One region of the Phytohabitans rumicis genome, then DNA from elsewhere that is predicted to be linked to it. Evidence: riboswitches for the same ligand, from Rfam matches in the RefSeq annotation. Region 1 holds a riboswitch; each other region holds the start of a gene.

Region 1 (5,004 bases):
AACCACCTCGACGACCGGTCCGCCGGCATCATGCGCGCCCGGTACGGCCTGGAGGACGGGCGGGAGCACTCGCTGACCGAGGTCGCGTCGCGCTTCTCCCTCTCCCGGGAGCGGATCCGGCAGCTCGAGATCCAGGCGCTGGGCCGGCTCCGCGAGCTGGCTCGGGCCGAGGGCCTGCAGGCCGCGTAACTCTCCCCACTCGTACCGCGAACGGCCGGCGTCCCCCAGGGCGCCGGCCGTTTTGTGACAGTCAGGAGAGCCCGCGCTCTTCCAACTCGGCGAGCGTGGCCTGACTGGTAACGACGTAGGTGTTCGCGTCGGCCTTCAGCTCGTGCATCGTGATCAAGGCGTTCTTCTTGTCACCCTCGATGGGCTCCGCGAGCCAGTAGCCAGGGATGCCCCTCTCGGCGTACCACTGGGTGTCGCGGTCCTTGCCGTCGGAGCCTGGCGACCACACCTCGACGACGAGCGCGATCGCGGCGGCGAGATGCCAGGTGACGTCCCAGTCCTCCGGCTCCGCGTTGAACACTGCCACGTCGGGCACGCGCGTATCGCGCACGGTGTTGAGGACACCGACCTGCTGCGACGCGATACGGTTCGCAGCGCGGAGAAGGTTACAAATCCTTCTCTCGATCTCCTGGTGCCAGAACCTGGCCGGCGACATGATCAACAAACTCCCGTCGTGCAGCTCGTAGCGCAGCTCGGGCGGCAGATCCTTGATGGCGTCGACCGTCCAAACCTCGACGGCCGGCAGGTGCAGTGTGACCACGTCGCCCTCCTCCGGGATTACCCAACAGCGTAGGGCGGCGTGGTGCGAGACGACCACAGACGTGGTGTTATGCGGCCACGGGGAGCGGCTCGGCGACCCAGGACGACGCGGTGCGAGCGTAGTAGGCCCACCAGCCGACCCAGCGGCCGTAGTGCGCGCGCAACTCGGCGGGACCGGGCGGGGTCTCGCCGTACACCGCGCGGGCGGCTGCCTCGAACTGCGCCATGCCCAGCGGTGCGTCGTCGGGGCGGCCGAGGACCCGCAGCAGCAGTGCCTGGGCGGTGAACTCGCCGATCCCCGGCACGGCGAGGAGTGCCTTGCGCACCTCGTCGTACGCCCCGGTGTGCAGCCACTCCTCGTCGAGCGCGGCCACCCCGGCCACCACGGTGCGGAGCCGGTCGGCGCGTTGCCGGTTGCCGGCGTACCCGATCAGCTCCGCGTCGCCGAGCGCGCCGATGGTGGCCAGCGACGGGAAGGCGACGTGGTCGACGCCGTCCACCGTGAGCCGTGGGCCGAGCTCGGCGGCGATGCGGCGCTTGCGGGCGGTCGCGTACCACTGGGTGCTGCGTTGGGTCAGGGTGAAGTAGACGGTGCCCTCGGCGAGCGAGGCGAAGCGCACCTGGTGCAGGCCGTGGGCGGCCCGGACGACGTGCGCCATCGGGCCGTCCCGCTCGGCGCTGGCGAGGAAGCCCGACATGTCGTCGTCGAGGCTCAGCCACCGCGAGACGGCGCGCTCGATCTCCGCCCGCTCCTCGCGCGCGAGCGCCCGACCGGAGTGGACGCCAAGCGAGAGGTCGGGCCCGAGCTCGGCGACGACCGCCTCCGCGCCGAGGCGGAACGCCTTGCGCACCCGCCCCCCAACGACCTGGTGACCACCGGCGGAAGGCGCAAACCCAGCAAGCGCCCGCAGCGACATCTCGAACGAGTACGGCTCAGCAACACGGATACTCATGCGCTGAGCCTGAACCCGAGGTGTGACACTCCCCGCCTCCCGACGGCGATCTTGGAGTTATCAGGTTCAGATGTCCGGTATGGAACCTGACAACTCCAAGATCAACGGGGATTGCCTTAGCGGACGCGCCCGTAGCCGTACGGGGTCATCATGTCGACCGTCGAGAGCTTGACACTCTCGCCGGGCTGGGGGCGTGGATGACCTTGCCGCTGCCCACGTAGATGGCCACGTGTCCCAGGTCGCTGTAGAAGACCAGGTCGCCGGGTTGCAGGGAGCCGCGGCCGATGTGCGCCACCACGTCCCACTGCATGGCGGCGTTGTGCGGCAGCGTCTTGCCGGCCGCCTTCCAGGCCGCGAGCGTCAGCCCCGAGCAGTCGTACCCGTCCGGACCGTCGGCCGCCCAGACGTACGGCGTACCGATGGCGTTGTAGGCGAACCGCACGGCCACGCCCGCCTTGCCGGAGACGGACGGGATGGTCCCGGTGTACGAGCCGCTGGACGACGTGGCCGAGCCGTACGCCTTCTGGCGCATCTCGTAGAGCTTGGCCAGGTCGGCCTCGATCTTCTTCTTGCCGGCCGCCAACTCCTTGAGCTGCGCGGTCTGCTTGGCCTCGGTGGTGTCCAGGTTCGCCTTCTCATCGGCGTACTGCCGCTGAGCCGCCGTGTAGCCGGCGACCTGCTCCTGCCGGTCCCGGGCGAGCTGGTCCAGCATGCCCAGGCGGTCGATGAGCGGGCCGCTGCCGTCCAGCAGCGCGCTCGCCTCGCCCACCTGACCGGTCCGGTACGCCACGGCCGCCATCTGCCCGACGTCGGCGCCGGCCTTCGCGACCTGCTGCTCCAGCGGGGCCATCTTGGCGGCCAGCGCGGCCGAGGCGGCCTTGGTGTCCTTGAGCTGCTCGTTGAGCTTGTTGTAGGACTCGACGACCTTTTCCAGCTCGGTCGACGACTTGTTGATCTGCTGGGTCAGCTCACTCGCCGACGGCTCGGCCTGGGCGGCCGTGGCCGGCACGGTCAGCCCGATTCCGAGTCCGACCAGCACGAGGGCGCGCAGCAGCTTTCGCGCGGGGGACAAACGCGAACCCTTCTTCCGCAACGCCGCCTACCGAGTTAGCTGACGGGTTCGGGCGGGAAGAACGCCCTTCCGCGCGTGGCGCGGATTCACCCCATTACTCGAGTTGGGTCCCCGGTTCGCTTACGGACAGTGATCATCCAGCGATTCGGCGGCACCGGGCCGGTGCCACCCGGGGGATGACTGACGACCGGACCAGCGGCTCCAACCTAACGTGATCATCGGGCAGGTGAAAGTGCTGGTCGGATGAATTACTGACGGTGACCAACCGAGACCAAACCGTCGCTTGACCTAGCTGTGAGGTTTAGTTAAATGATCGGTAACTTGTGACGTGAAACACAGGAGCCGCCGATGCTCCAGGTGCAGAACCTCGAGGTTGTCTACGACGACGTGATGCTGGTCCTGCGCGGTGTGAGCGTGGCGGTGCCGCCGGGTGGCATCGTCGCCCTCCTCGGCGCCAACGGCGCGGGCAAGACCACCCTCCTGCGGGCGATCACCGGCCTGCTCGACGTGCACGACGGCGAGGTGACCAAGGGCTCGGTGACCCTGGACGGCGAGCCCGTCCACCACCTCCGCCCGGCGGCCCTCGTCCGGCGCGGCATCTGCCAGGTGATGGAGGGGCGGCGGATCTTCGCGGAGCTGACCGTCGAGGAGAACCTCCGCATCGGCGGCCACACCAGCCCGCGGACCATCAAGGCGCGCATGGAGGACGTCCTGACGCTCTTCCCGGTCCTGGCCGAGCGCCGGCGGCGCACCGCCGGCTACCTGTCCGGCGGCGAGCAGCAGATGCTCGCGATGGGCCGCGCGCTCATGGCCGAGCCCCGCTATCTGCTGCTCGACGAGCCCAGCCTCGGCCTGGCGCCGCGCCTGGTGGAGCAGGTGCGCGGGCTCATCGTCGAGATCAACAAGCGGGGCACCGGCGTCCTGCTGGTCGAGCAGAACGCCACCATGGCGCTGTCCATCGCGGCGCACGGCTACGTCCTGGAGACCGGCAAGGTGGTCCTCGACAAGCCGGCCGACCAGCTGCTGGCCGACGAGGACATCCGGGAGTTCTACCTCGGACTCACCCGGGAGAGCTTTCGCGACGTCAAACACTACAAGCGGCGGAAGCGGTGGCTCTCGTGACGATTCTGGAGTGCCACGACCTGCGGCTCGGCTTCGCCGGCGTCAAGGCCATCGACGGGGTGAGCTTCAGCGTCGGGCGCCGGGAGCTCTTCGCCATCATCGGGCCCAACGGCGCCGGCAAGACCTCCATCTTCAACGTGCTCTCCGGCGTGTACCGCCCGCAGTCCGGCCGCGTCGTCTTCGACGGCACCGACATCGCCGGCAAGCGGCCGCACGCCATCGCCGCCCAGGGCATGGCCCGCACGTTCCAGAACGTCGAGCTCTTCGCGAACCTCACCGTCCTGGACAACCTGATGCTCGGACGGCACAACCACATCCGGTACGGGCCGCTGTCCGCGATCGCGTGGCTCGGGCGGGCCCGGCGGGAGGAACTGGCCAGCCGGGCCGCCATCGAGACCATTGTGGACTTTCTCGAACTGGAGCAGTGGCGGCGCCTGCCGGTCGGTTTGCTGCCCTACGGCGTACAGAAACGGGTCGAGCTCGGCCGGGCGCTCGCCATGGAACCCAAGCTGCTGCTGCTCGACGAGCCGGTCGGCGGCATGAACCGCGAGGAGACCGAGGACATGGCCCGCTTCATCCTCGACATCCGCGACGAACTCGACATCCCCATCCTGCTCGTGGAGCACGACATGGGTCTCGTGATGGACCTCGCCGACCGGGTGCTGGTGGTCGACTTCGGGAGGCCGATCGCCACCGGCGCGCCGGCCGAGATCCAGCACGACCCCGACGTCATCCGCGCCTACCTCGGGGAGGTGCAGCCCACATGACGGCGACGACCCAGACCCGCACGGCCACGACCATCGCTTCCCGGGTACGCGACCACGCGCTCGCCGGTCCACATCGGATCGCCATGCGGGAGAAGGACTTCGGCATCTGGCAGGAGGTGAGCTGGGCCGACTACTGGGACACCGTGCAGACCGTCGCGCACGCGCTGCTGGCCCTCGGCGTACAGCCGGGCGACCGGGTCGCGATCCACTCCGAGAACCGCCGGGAGTGGCTGTACGCCGACGTGGCGACCGTGGCGGTGCGCGGCACCACGGTGGGGCTGTATCCGACCAACCCGGCACCCGAGGTCGGCTACCTGCTCTC
Region 2 (5,004 bases), 1.3 Mb from region 1:
GTCGGGTCGAGCCACACCTGCACCGCGGGGCGCTCGGGCGTGCCGACCGTGAACGGGGTGGCGCCGTTGCGTCCGTGCCGGGCCAGCATCGCCACGTCGACCGTGAACTCGAACAGCCGCCAGTCGACCTGCGGTGCGGCCCGCAGGTTGCCGGCGAGGCGGGCCACCTTGGCGCGGTCGGTGACGACCTGGGCGCGGCCGGCCAGGTACGCCTCGTCGTCGCTGTCCTCGGGCGGGAAGGAGTGGAGCGCGTAGCGGCCGTCGCGCTCCAGGTCACGCCGCTTGGGCGAGTCGACGACGAAGCAGTAGAGGCCCTCGTCCGTGATCACCGGTGACACCGGATGCACCCGCGGTCCGCCGTCGGCGCGCACGGTCGCGAGGTAGCCCAGACCCGGACCGTACTGCTGCATGAGGGAGCGGATCGCCTCGGCCAGGCGGGGCTCATCGGTGACGAACTCAGACCAAGATGCCATGCCAGCATCTTATCGAACGTATGTACGAGCAAGGTAGTCCCCTATGGTGTGTCGCATGCTGCTCTCCGACCGCGACCTCGTCAGCGAGATCAAGGCGGGCAACCTCGCGCTCGACCCGTTCGAGCCGGACCTGGTCCAGCCGTCCAGCATTGACGTCCGGCTGGACCGGATCTTCCGCGTGTTCAACAACCACCTGTACACGCACATCGACCCGTCGGTACGGCAAGACGATCTCACCTCGCAGGTCGAGGTGCCGGCCGGTCAGCCGTTCGTGTTGCATCCGGGCGAGTTCGTGCTGGCCTCCACGCTGGAAGTTATCTCGCTGGGCGACCAGCTTGCCGGCCGCCTCGAGGGGAAGTCGAGCCTGGGCCGTCTCGGCCTGCTGACGCATTCGACCGCCGGTTTCATCGACCCGGGGTTCAGCGGGCACGTCACGCTCGAGCTCTCCAACGTGGCGAACCTGCCGATCACCCTGTGGCCGGGCATGAAGATCGGTCAGCTGTGCATCTTCCGGCTGTCGTCGCCGGCCGAGCACCCGTACGGGTCGAGCGTGTACGGCTCGCGGTACCAGGGTCAGCGCGGGCCCACTCCGAGTAGGGCCTGGAAGAACTGGCGGACCTGGCCGACAGCACGTTAACCGAGAAGACGCCCTCCCATCCCGGGTGGATGGGAGGGCGTCTTTTTTTCTCTGGCCGGTGCGGGTCGCGTGACGGGGGAACACGCGACAGGCGCGGCCACGGGGGTGGGTAACGCTAGCCCGGTCGGCCGTAGCCATTGATCGGCGCGGCGTTGATCGTGCGCATCCGGACCGGTACCCCGGGCTTGGACGCGTCCACGATGTAGCCGCCGCCGACGTAGATGCCCACGTGATGGACGTCGCTGTAGTAGAAGACGAGATCGCCGACCTTCAGGTTGCTTCGACTGCTGACCGGATCGACCGTGCCCTTCTGGCGGGCGGCGTTGTGCGGCAGCGAGACGCCGGCGGCCTGCCAGGACTTCATGGTCAGCCCGGAGCAGTCGTACGCGTCGGGACCCTCGGCGCCGAAGACGTAATCCGAGCCGATCTGCGCGCAGGCGAACTTGGCCGCCTTGGTGCCGGCGCTGCCGTCGTACGAGTACGGGCACGCCGCGGGCCTCAGCTCACCGACGCCGCCACCGCTGCCGTACGCGGCCAGGCGCGCCTTTTCCAGCTTGTCGATCTCGCCGTCGAGCTGCTTCTTCTTCACCGCCAGGTCGGCCTCGGCCTCGGTCAGCTGGCTGACCAACGCGTCCAGTGGGGCCTTCTGCTTGGCGTAGCGTTCCTTGAGGTCGATGACCTGCTGGACTTCGGCCTGGGAACGGCGGGCGAAGACGTCCAGCAGCTCCAGTTGGTCGGCGAACGTCGTCGGCGTGCCGCTCGTCAGGAGCGCGTTGAACGCGGAGAAGTTTCCGCCCTTGTAGCGCTCCACGGCGAACTCGCCGACCCGGGTCATCGCCAGGTCGATCTGGAGTTGCAGCGGCGCGATCTTCTTGGCGAGCGCGTCGGCCTGCTTACGCTTGGCGGCCAGATCGATCCGGGTGGCGTTGTGGCGCTCAAGCACCGGCTCGAGCTTCTCGAACGCCGCGTCGATCTGCTTCTCGATCTCGGCGGGGGACGGCGCGGCGTGCACGACCGTGCCGCTGGACAGCACGGCGGCGCATGCGAGGAACGCGGTAATGATGGAGCGACGCGCGGCATAGCCTGCCACCGGAGTCCGAACTCCTTCTCCCTGGCCGCCTACCGGGTTAGCTGACGGGTTCGGGCGGGAAGAACGCCCTACCGCGGATCGCGGATTCACCCCAAGTTGCGTGGTTCCCCGGCTCGTTGTCTGACCGACTCGGCGGGCTGAGCCGTGGTCTCCCAGGCTGGGAGGCCGACCTCCGGCTCAACGATCCCCAAGGGTAGGAGCGGCGCAATCGACCCGCAAGCGGTACGGGGGCACTAGTTCGGTCCGTGTGCGCACGGTAGCGCATCGTATATCGAAACGATGCTAGTCAATAGACAGAAACACGTCGTCCAGCAGTCCGGCGTACTGGTCATTGTCGACGGAGACGTTCTTGCCGCCGATTCGCAGCGGTTCGGAATTCACAATGGACACCCCGGGCGGCACGTGGACCGAGCCGCGCGGCACCGCATCGACGAAAATCGACAGCGTCGAGCCGGCCCGGGTGCAGGCGAGCGCGTGCCACCGGCCGTCGGTCACGGTCACCGGCGCGATCACCCGGTAGATCGTCGTGGTGCTGGCGACCACGCAGCTCGGCTGGCCGGCGCGGCCGTCGACCTGGAGCTTGAGCTGGGTGACGCCGCCGGTCGAAAACCCTTTCTGCACAACGTTCGCGCCGTCGCCGGCGTCGGCGGCCGTCATCAGCACCGAGGCGCCGTAGCGCAGCGCGCGGGTGCCCGGATTGAGCTCGGGCGCCGGCCCGCTCTCCAGGATCGCCCGGGGGCAGCCGGCGCCGTCGCACCGGTCCGGAAACCGTGCCGCCCACCCGCCGCCGCGCTCGGTGAAGCCCACGACACCCCGCGTCCGCAGCGGGTGCCGCCCGGCGGCATCCGGCACCGAGCCGGTGAACCAGCCGTCGAACGTGTACCGCACCGACACCGACGGCGGCCCACCCGGCGCGGGCTTCGCGGTCGCGGCCAGCGCCACACACACCAGTCCAAGCAGGGGTACGCCCCATCGGCGCGTCATGTGCATTTCGCGCGACATTGCTCGATTGTGGAGATTCCAGGGCAACTCAGACAATCACTCGCAGAGCTAGATTTCAGGAGCGCGTGAAGCTTTCTTACATGTAGGCGCGAAGTCTCGTAATCTATTGACCATGCCCCGTCTTACAACGCGAATCGTGCTCAGTACGGCGGTGGTCGGCGCGGCGACGCTGGTGTCGACCACGCCCGCCCCCGCGACCAGCCCATCAACCGACACCCGACAGCAGGAGTACGCGGCCGCCGCGGCGGAGTTCGGCGTACCCGAGAGCGTCCTGCTCGGCGTGTCGTACCTGGAGTCCCGGTGGGACACCAACGCCGGCACGCCCAGCACCAGCGCCGGCTACGGCCCGATGCACCTTACCGACGCCACGTACGTGACGTCGCTACCCGGCGGAAACCACCACGACGACGACGCCGAGGACGCCCGGGGCGACGACGCCCGAAGCACCAAGGACGTCGCCTCGGTGGGTGTGCCGGCGCCCGCTCCCGAGGCGCTGCAGACGCTCGACCGTGCCGCGGCGCTCACCGGCGCGACCGAGGAGGCGCTGCGCACCAGCCCGACCGAGAACATCCGGGGTGGGGCGGCACTCCTTTCCGCGTACCAGGAAAGCATCGCTGGACCGACGGGGAGCGCGAGCGACCCGGCGGCCTGGTACGGCGCGGTGGCCAGGTACAGCGGCGCGGACAGTGCCGATGCCGCGGCGGCCTTTGCCGACCAGGTCTTCACGACGATCCGCGAGGGCGTCGCGCGGGTGACCGACGACGGGCAGAGCGTGACGCTGGCCGCGCGGAGCGTCAACCCGGCGCGCGGCTGGCTGGACCGGCTCGGGCTGCGCAAGCTGGCCCGCCCGGACGGCCTGGAGTGCCCGGTGGACATCTCCTGCGAGTGGATTCCGGCGCCGTACCAGGAGTTCCTGGACAACAACGGCAACCCCGACTACGGCAACCACGACCTGGGCAACCGGCCCAAGCAGCAGAAGATCGAGTACATCGTCATCCACGACACCGAGGGGTACTTCCAGCCCTCCGTCAACTTGGTACTGGATCCAAAATATGTGAGCTGGCAGTACACGCTGCGCTCGGTCGACGGGCACATCGCCCAGCACCTCAAGGCCAAGGACGTGGGCTGGCACGCCGGCAACTGGTACGTCAACGCCAAGGCGATCGGGCTGGAGCACGAGGGCTTCGCCGCGCAGGGCACCTGGTACACCGAGGCGATGTACCGCACGTCGGCGAAGCTGGTGCGGTACCTGGCGACGCGGCTCGGCATCCCGCTGGACCGCAACCACATCATCGGCCACGACAACGTGCCCGGCACCATCCCGGCGAACGTGCGCGGCATGCACTGGGACCCGGGTCCGTACTGGGACTGGTCGCACTACTTCGACCTGCTGAAGGCTCCATTTAGGACGACCGGTTGGCCGGGCAGCGGCATGGTGACGATCGACCCGGACTTCGCGACCAACAAGCCGGCGTTCGTCGGGTGCGGCAGCGTCGCGTCCCAGCCGTGCACGCCGCGCGGATCCTCGGCGGTCATCCTGCACACCGCGCCGGACGCGGCTTCGCCGCTGCTCAAGGACATCGGGTTGCGGCCGAGCGGCGTGGACGCCACCATGCACGTCTCCGACCACGGCTCCCGGGTGTCGGCCGGGCAGACGTACGCCGTCGCCGACCGGCAGGGCGACTGGACGGCGATCTGGTACCTCGGGCAGAAGGGATGGTTCTACAACCCGCGGTCGGCGCCGGCCGCGAAGTGGGCCACCGGGCTCGTGGTGACGCCCAAGCCGGGCAAGGCGACGATTC
Region 3 (5,004 bases), 3.5 Mb from region 1:
GTCGCGCGAAAGAGATCAAACCACGGCCGTACGCCCTTGATCGACGCGGCTAGGGCCAGCCGAGCGGTGATCATGGGCTGTGCGGCGAGGGGAGCGCTCTCTCCGCCGCAGGGCCCATGATCACGCGCCTTAGGCGGATGCGGGGGCGGCGCGGGAGGTGCGGCGCCAGCGCGTGATGATGATCGTGGTGGCGATCAGGCCCAGGCCGGCGGGGCGATGGCGAGCCAGTTGATGTCGCCGGGGGAGGCGACGGCGGCGCCCATGGCTGCGTAGCCGAACGCGGACGGGATCGAGGCCAGGAGGCTGCCGACGAGGAACGGTCGCAGGCGGGCGCCGGTCGTGCCGTACCCGTAGCTGATCAGGCCGAAGCCGCCCACCGGGAGCAGCCGTACGGTGACCACGCCGAAGACGCTCTGCCGGCCGAACCAGCCGTCCAGGCGGGCCAGCCGGCCGCGTACCCGCTCGGCGACGAAGTCGCGGCCCAGGGCGCGCCCGACGGCGAAGCCGAGCAGGGCGGCGATGAGCGCGGCGCCCAGGGCGTACGAGGCGCCGCCCAGCGTGCCGAAGAGGGCGCCCCAGGCGAACGAGACCAGCGTGCGGGGCACCAGGGCGACCATCATCAGCGCGCCCAGCAGGACGGCGGCCGGCGGTGCCAGCGGGCCGAGCCGGTCGACCAGGCGCGGGGCGTCGGCCAGGTCGGGCTGCGGCAGGAAGAGCACGGCGACGCCGCACGCCGCGAGGATGAGCAGGAGCAGGGCGAAGCGCATGACCGAGCGCTGGCGCAGCCGCGCCAAGAGTCGGCCGATCATGAGGCCGTCGTGGCGGCCATGCGCTCGGCGCGCAACCGGTCGGACCAGGTGTCGTCCAGGGGCGGCAGGCTCTCGTACCCGGTCGCCCAGCGCAGCAGCAGGTCGGCGATGGCCGGGTTGCGGGACAGCGCCGGCCCGTGCGAGTACGTGCCGAGCAGCTTGCCCCGCCAGGCGCCCTCGGTGGTGCCGTCGTTGCCGATGCCGGTGGTGACCCGGGCCAGCGGGGTGACGCCGGGCCCGAGGTGGGTGCGGCCGCCGTGGTTCTCGAAGCCGGTCAGCGGCGGCAGCCCGAGGCGGCCGTCGATCGGGCCGCCCAGCTCGCCGACCGCCCGGCTCGGGCCGCGGTCGGAGCGCAGGTCGAGCAGGTCGAGGCCGGCGCACTTGGTGCCCTTGGCGAAGAACGAGCCGCCGAGCAGTTGGTACCCGGCGCACACCGCGAACACCACCGACCCCTGCGCCACCGCGCGGCGCAGGCCGCCGTCGGCGATCAGGCGCTGCGCGGCGAGCGCCTGCGGGCCGTCCTCGCCGCCGCCGAGCAGGTAGATGTCCGCGGTGGCGGGGATGGCCTGGTCCGAGCGCACCTCGTAGGTCCGCACCGGCAGCCCGCGCAGGGCCGCACGGCGGGCGAGGATGAGCATGTTGCCCCGGTCGCCGTACGTGGACAGCAGGTCCGGATAGATCCAGACGATGCTGATGGCACTGTCAGTTGACACGGTCGAGCTCCGCTCGGATGTCTTGGAACGCGGTGTAGTTGGCGATCACTTCGAGCCGGCCCGGCGGCACCGAGGTGACCGCCTCGCCGAAGGTACGTACGTGGCGGAACGGTACGTCGTTCACTTCGAGCCGGACCGCGAGGTCGTACGCCCGGTCGCCGGTGATCAGGACCTGGCGGCCGCGCAGCGGGCTGAAGTCGACGTCGAAGAGCCAGGACGTGTCCAGCCCGTCGGGGTCGCGGGCGTTGATGGACAGCAGCGTGGGCGCGTCGTCCGCCATCTCGAACGCCTCCAGCCAGCTCGCCGGGTTCTTGGCCAGCAGCAGCCGGATGTTGCGCCCGTCGCGCACGACCTGGGCGTACCGGCCGGCGACGGAGGTCACGGTGGACAGGCGGGAGACGGCGTCGGTGGGGCGCACGCCGAACTGGGCGGCGAGGGCGAGCGCGGTGGCCGCGTTGCCGAGGTTGACCTTGCCCGGGATCTGCAGCGCGATCTTGTGCCAGGCGCCGCGCGGATCCAGGACGCCGTCGTCCTCCACCACCCACTGCGGTACCGGGCGGCGCAGCGTGCAGCCGGTGCACCACCACTGGTCGGCCTGCCGTTCGATCGGCGACCCGCACTCGGGGCAGACCCAGGAGTCGTCGTGCCACCGCTGCCCGGCGCTGAACCAGGTGACCGCGGGGGACTGGACGGCGGCCCAGACCACCATCGGGTCGTCGGCGTTGGCCACCACGTGCACGGTGGGGTGCTCGGCCAGCGCGGTCCGCCACAGCTGGGCCATCATCGCGACCTCTTTGGCCCGGTCGAGCTGGTCGCGGGAGAGGTTGAGCAGGGCCACCACGCGCGGCTCGGTCGCCGCGATGACCTGGGCGAGGTAGTGCTCGTCGACCTCCAGCACGGCGTACGGGGTCTGCCCCGCCTTGGCCAGCGCGGAGGTGTGGCCGGTGGGCATGTTGGCGCCGAACGAGTTGGTCGCGACCGGGCCGAGCACGCCGAGGGCCGCGGCGGCCAGCCGGGTGGTGGTGGTCTTCCCGTTGGTGCCCGAGACCAGCGCGATCGACCGCCCGGCGGCCAGGTGGGCGAGCAGGTCCGGGTCGATCTTCAATCCGATCCAGCCGCCGATGACCGAGCCGTCGCCCCGCCCGGCGGCCCGCGACAGGGCAGCGGCCGTACGCGACACCGAGCTCGCGACCTTGGCCCGTAAGGGCATCTTCCCGTCCGTCACGCGAGCGAATGTACCGGAGCCGTCTTGATCTCAAACCGCCGCCGAATCGTGTGGGCATACTCACGCTGAGTGATCGACGCACCGTGATCGCGCGGGGACGGAGTGTCGCGGCATTTTGGGCGGATCCCTTAGCGATCGGTCATCGGAGCGCATGCCAACTTCGCCATGCAAGATCCTTGTTACTCCGCGTATATCTTCCCGTCGGCTAGAAACGATTTGCCGGGCCGTCACCTGACGGACCGGGGCGCATCGCCGGGACACGCCGAGCCCTGCCCTTCCGAGCGATGCCACCCCTTTGACCGAACACAACGGCATAACGGGCAGGGACGGGGGACCCAAGAACCGCGGTCCGATCACATCAGTGACGGACCTTGGGGTGAAGCCGCCGACGCGCGGCCGGGCCAACCCTTCGAGGGCCCGAACCCGACAGCTCACCTCGCAGGCGTGCCGGAGGGATCTCTTTCGTGCACGAACACAGTTCGGGCCGGCGACGGCTGCGTGCCAGCGCCGGTAAGCTCGCGCTTACCCTCGGGATCTGCGTCTGTGCCGGCCAGTTGATGGCCGGACCGGCGCTCGCCGACGTGGCGTCCACCGCGACGCTCACCACCACCGCCAGTGCGCAGTCCGCCGTCGCGGTCGCGCCGAAGGTGGCGTTCTCCACCAGCACCCGCCGGTTGGCGTGGGGCTCCGCACTGCGCCTCAGCGCCAAGGTCACCGACCCGGCCACCGGCAAGGCGGCGGCCGGCAAGGTGGTGTTCCAGGCGTGGATCAACGGCCGTTGGTCCGGCGCCGGGACCGGTACGGTCAGCTCCACCGGCGTGGCGACGGTGGCCATCCGCCCGTACGTCGCGCGCACCTACCGCGCCGTGTACGTCCCGAGCACCGGGACGTACAAGAGCGCGGCGAGCGGCAAGATCTGGGTCAAGGTGGTGGCCAGCCGGGCCAAGGTCCTCGCCGAGGCGCGCAAGCACCTGGGCGCGGCCTACCGGTACGGCGCCTCGGGGCCGAAGGTCTTCGACTGCTCCGGCTTCACCAAGTACGTCTACAAGAAGGCCATCGGCAAGGTCCTGCCGCACAAGGCGAACTCGCAGCAGGCGTACGGCAAGGCGATCGCCAAGTCCAAGGCCCTGCCCGGGGACCTGATCGTGGTCCGCAGCGGGTCGTACGGCACCCACGTCGGCGTCTACGCCGGCGGCGGCTACATGTACGACTCACCCCGCCCCGGCAAGACGGTGGGCAAGCACAAGATCTGGACCACGAACTATGTAGTTAGGCGTCTCGTCTAACTCCCCTCCACTTTCCTCCATCCCCCCATGTGATCAGGGCGTCCCACGCGTCGCGGCAGCGACTTGAGGGACGCCCTGATCACGTCTACGCCCGCTGTCGGGTTACAGACCTCCACTTTGCACCACCGCCCGTGACGTGCGGTTTTGTCTCGGCGACTGTGGACAGAAGGCTGCGATTCTGGTTGCGGGTGGAGGGAAGTGGAGTACAGTGGGGCGCAGTGGCAGGGCCTGGAGGGGCCCGCCGGCCCCGGGGGACTGCGGCTCCGCGAAAGCCGCGAGAGGGCGAGGGGGTGGGCCGATGTTTCTCGGCACCCACACCCCGCGCCTGGACGAAAAGGGCCGGTTGATCCTTCCAGCGAAGTTTCGAGATGAGCTGGCGGGAGGTGTCGTGATCACCAAAGGGCAGGAGCGCTGTCTCTACGTCTTCCCGACGCCTGAGTTCCAGCGCATCGCCGACCAGTTGCGCGAGCAGCCGATGACACACAAGGCGGCTCGGGCGTACAGCCGGGTGTTCTTCGCGAGCGCCCACGACGAGGTGCCCGACAAGCAGGGCCGGGTAACGATCCCGGGCCACCTGCGGGAGTACGCCGGGCTCAGCCGTGAACTCGTCGTGATCGGAGCGAGCAGCCGGGTGGAGATCTGGGACAAGGAAGCGTGGGACTCCTACCTCGCGGAGAGCGAAGACGACTTCGCGGACATCGAGGAGGGGGTGCTGCCCGGAGGACTCTAAGGGCTGGCAGACGCCGTACTGCGAGATCTCCAGCCGCTCGAAGCACCTGACATCTCTTCCCCGATGCCAGGCGCGCTATACCTACTCCGCTGACCGCGAGGCGCGAAGAGGCGTAGGAAATGAGCGGATGGGGATCTGGCAGTACGGCGCACGGCACTTATGGGGACACCGGGCGCATGTGCACGACGGCAGGTCACTGGGGGTCGGTCATGGGGGAGCTGCGCGGTACGCACGTACCGGT

What was found. Region 1 has a riboswitch for cyclic di-AMP ahead of Prum_RS25960 (C40 family peptidase). Riboswitches for the same ligand answer to the same signal wherever they lie in the genome.
Region 2: another riboswitch for cyclic di-AMP. It lies ahead of Prum_RS19505 (C40 family peptidase); the one in region 1 lies ahead of Prum_RS25960 (C40 family peptidase).
Region 3: another riboswitch for cyclic di-AMP. It lies ahead of Prum_RS09355 (C40 family peptidase); the one in region 1 lies ahead of Prum_RS25960 (C40 family peptidase).

The regions. Positions count from the first base shown of each region.
Region 1 is NZ_BLPG01000001.1:5,701,065-5,706,068, forward strand. Features, by position in the region: gene Prum_RS25945 (sigma-70 family RNA polymerase sigma factor) at 1-189, shown strand, start outside; gene Prum_RS25950 (Uma2 family endonuclease) at 251-769, opposite strand; gene Prum_RS25955 (DNA-3-methyladenine glycosylase family protein) at 837-1,721, opposite strand; partial or broken gene Prum_RS25960 (C40 family peptidase) at 1,838-2,793, opposite strand; cyclic di-AMP (ydaO/yuaA leader) riboswitch at 2,803-2,954, opposite strand; gene Prum_RS25965 (ABC transporter ATP-binding protein) at 3,142-3,915, shown strand; gene Prum_RS25970 (ABC transporter ATP-binding protein) at 3,912-4,682, shown strand; gene Prum_RS25975 (AMP-dependent synthetase/ligase) at 4,679-5,004, shown strand, end outside.
Region 2 is NZ_BLPG01000001.1:4,365,804-4,370,807, forward strand. Features, by position in the region: gene Prum_RS19495 (pyridoxamine 5'-phosphate oxidase family protein) at 1-473, opposite strand, end outside; gene dcd (dCTP deaminase) at 529-1,110, shown strand; gene Prum_RS19505 (C40 family peptidase) at 1,226-2,200, opposite strand; cyclic di-AMP (ydaO/yuaA leader) riboswitch at 2,213-2,345, opposite strand; gene Prum_RS19510 (LamG domain-containing protein) at 2,483-3,202, opposite strand; gene Prum_RS19515 (N-acetylmuramoyl-L-alanine amidase) at 3,339-5,004, shown strand, end outside.
Region 3 is NZ_BLPG01000001.1:2,190,338-2,195,341, reverse strand. Features, by position in the region: partial or broken gene Prum_RS09370 (TVP38/TMEM64 family protein) at 130-809, opposite strand; gene Prum_RS09365 (type 1 glutamine amidotransferase) at 806-1,522, opposite strand; gene Prum_RS09360 (Mur ligase family protein) at 1,512-2,732, opposite strand; cyclic di-AMP (ydaO/yuaA leader) riboswitch at 3,035-3,207, shown strand; gene Prum_RS09355 (C40 family peptidase) at 3,212-4,033, shown strand; gene mraZ (division/cell wall cluster transcriptional repressor MraZ) at 4,332-4,763, shown strand; partial or broken gene rsmH (16S rRNA (cytosine(1402)-N(4))-methyltransferase RsmH) at 4,973-5,004, shown strand, end outside.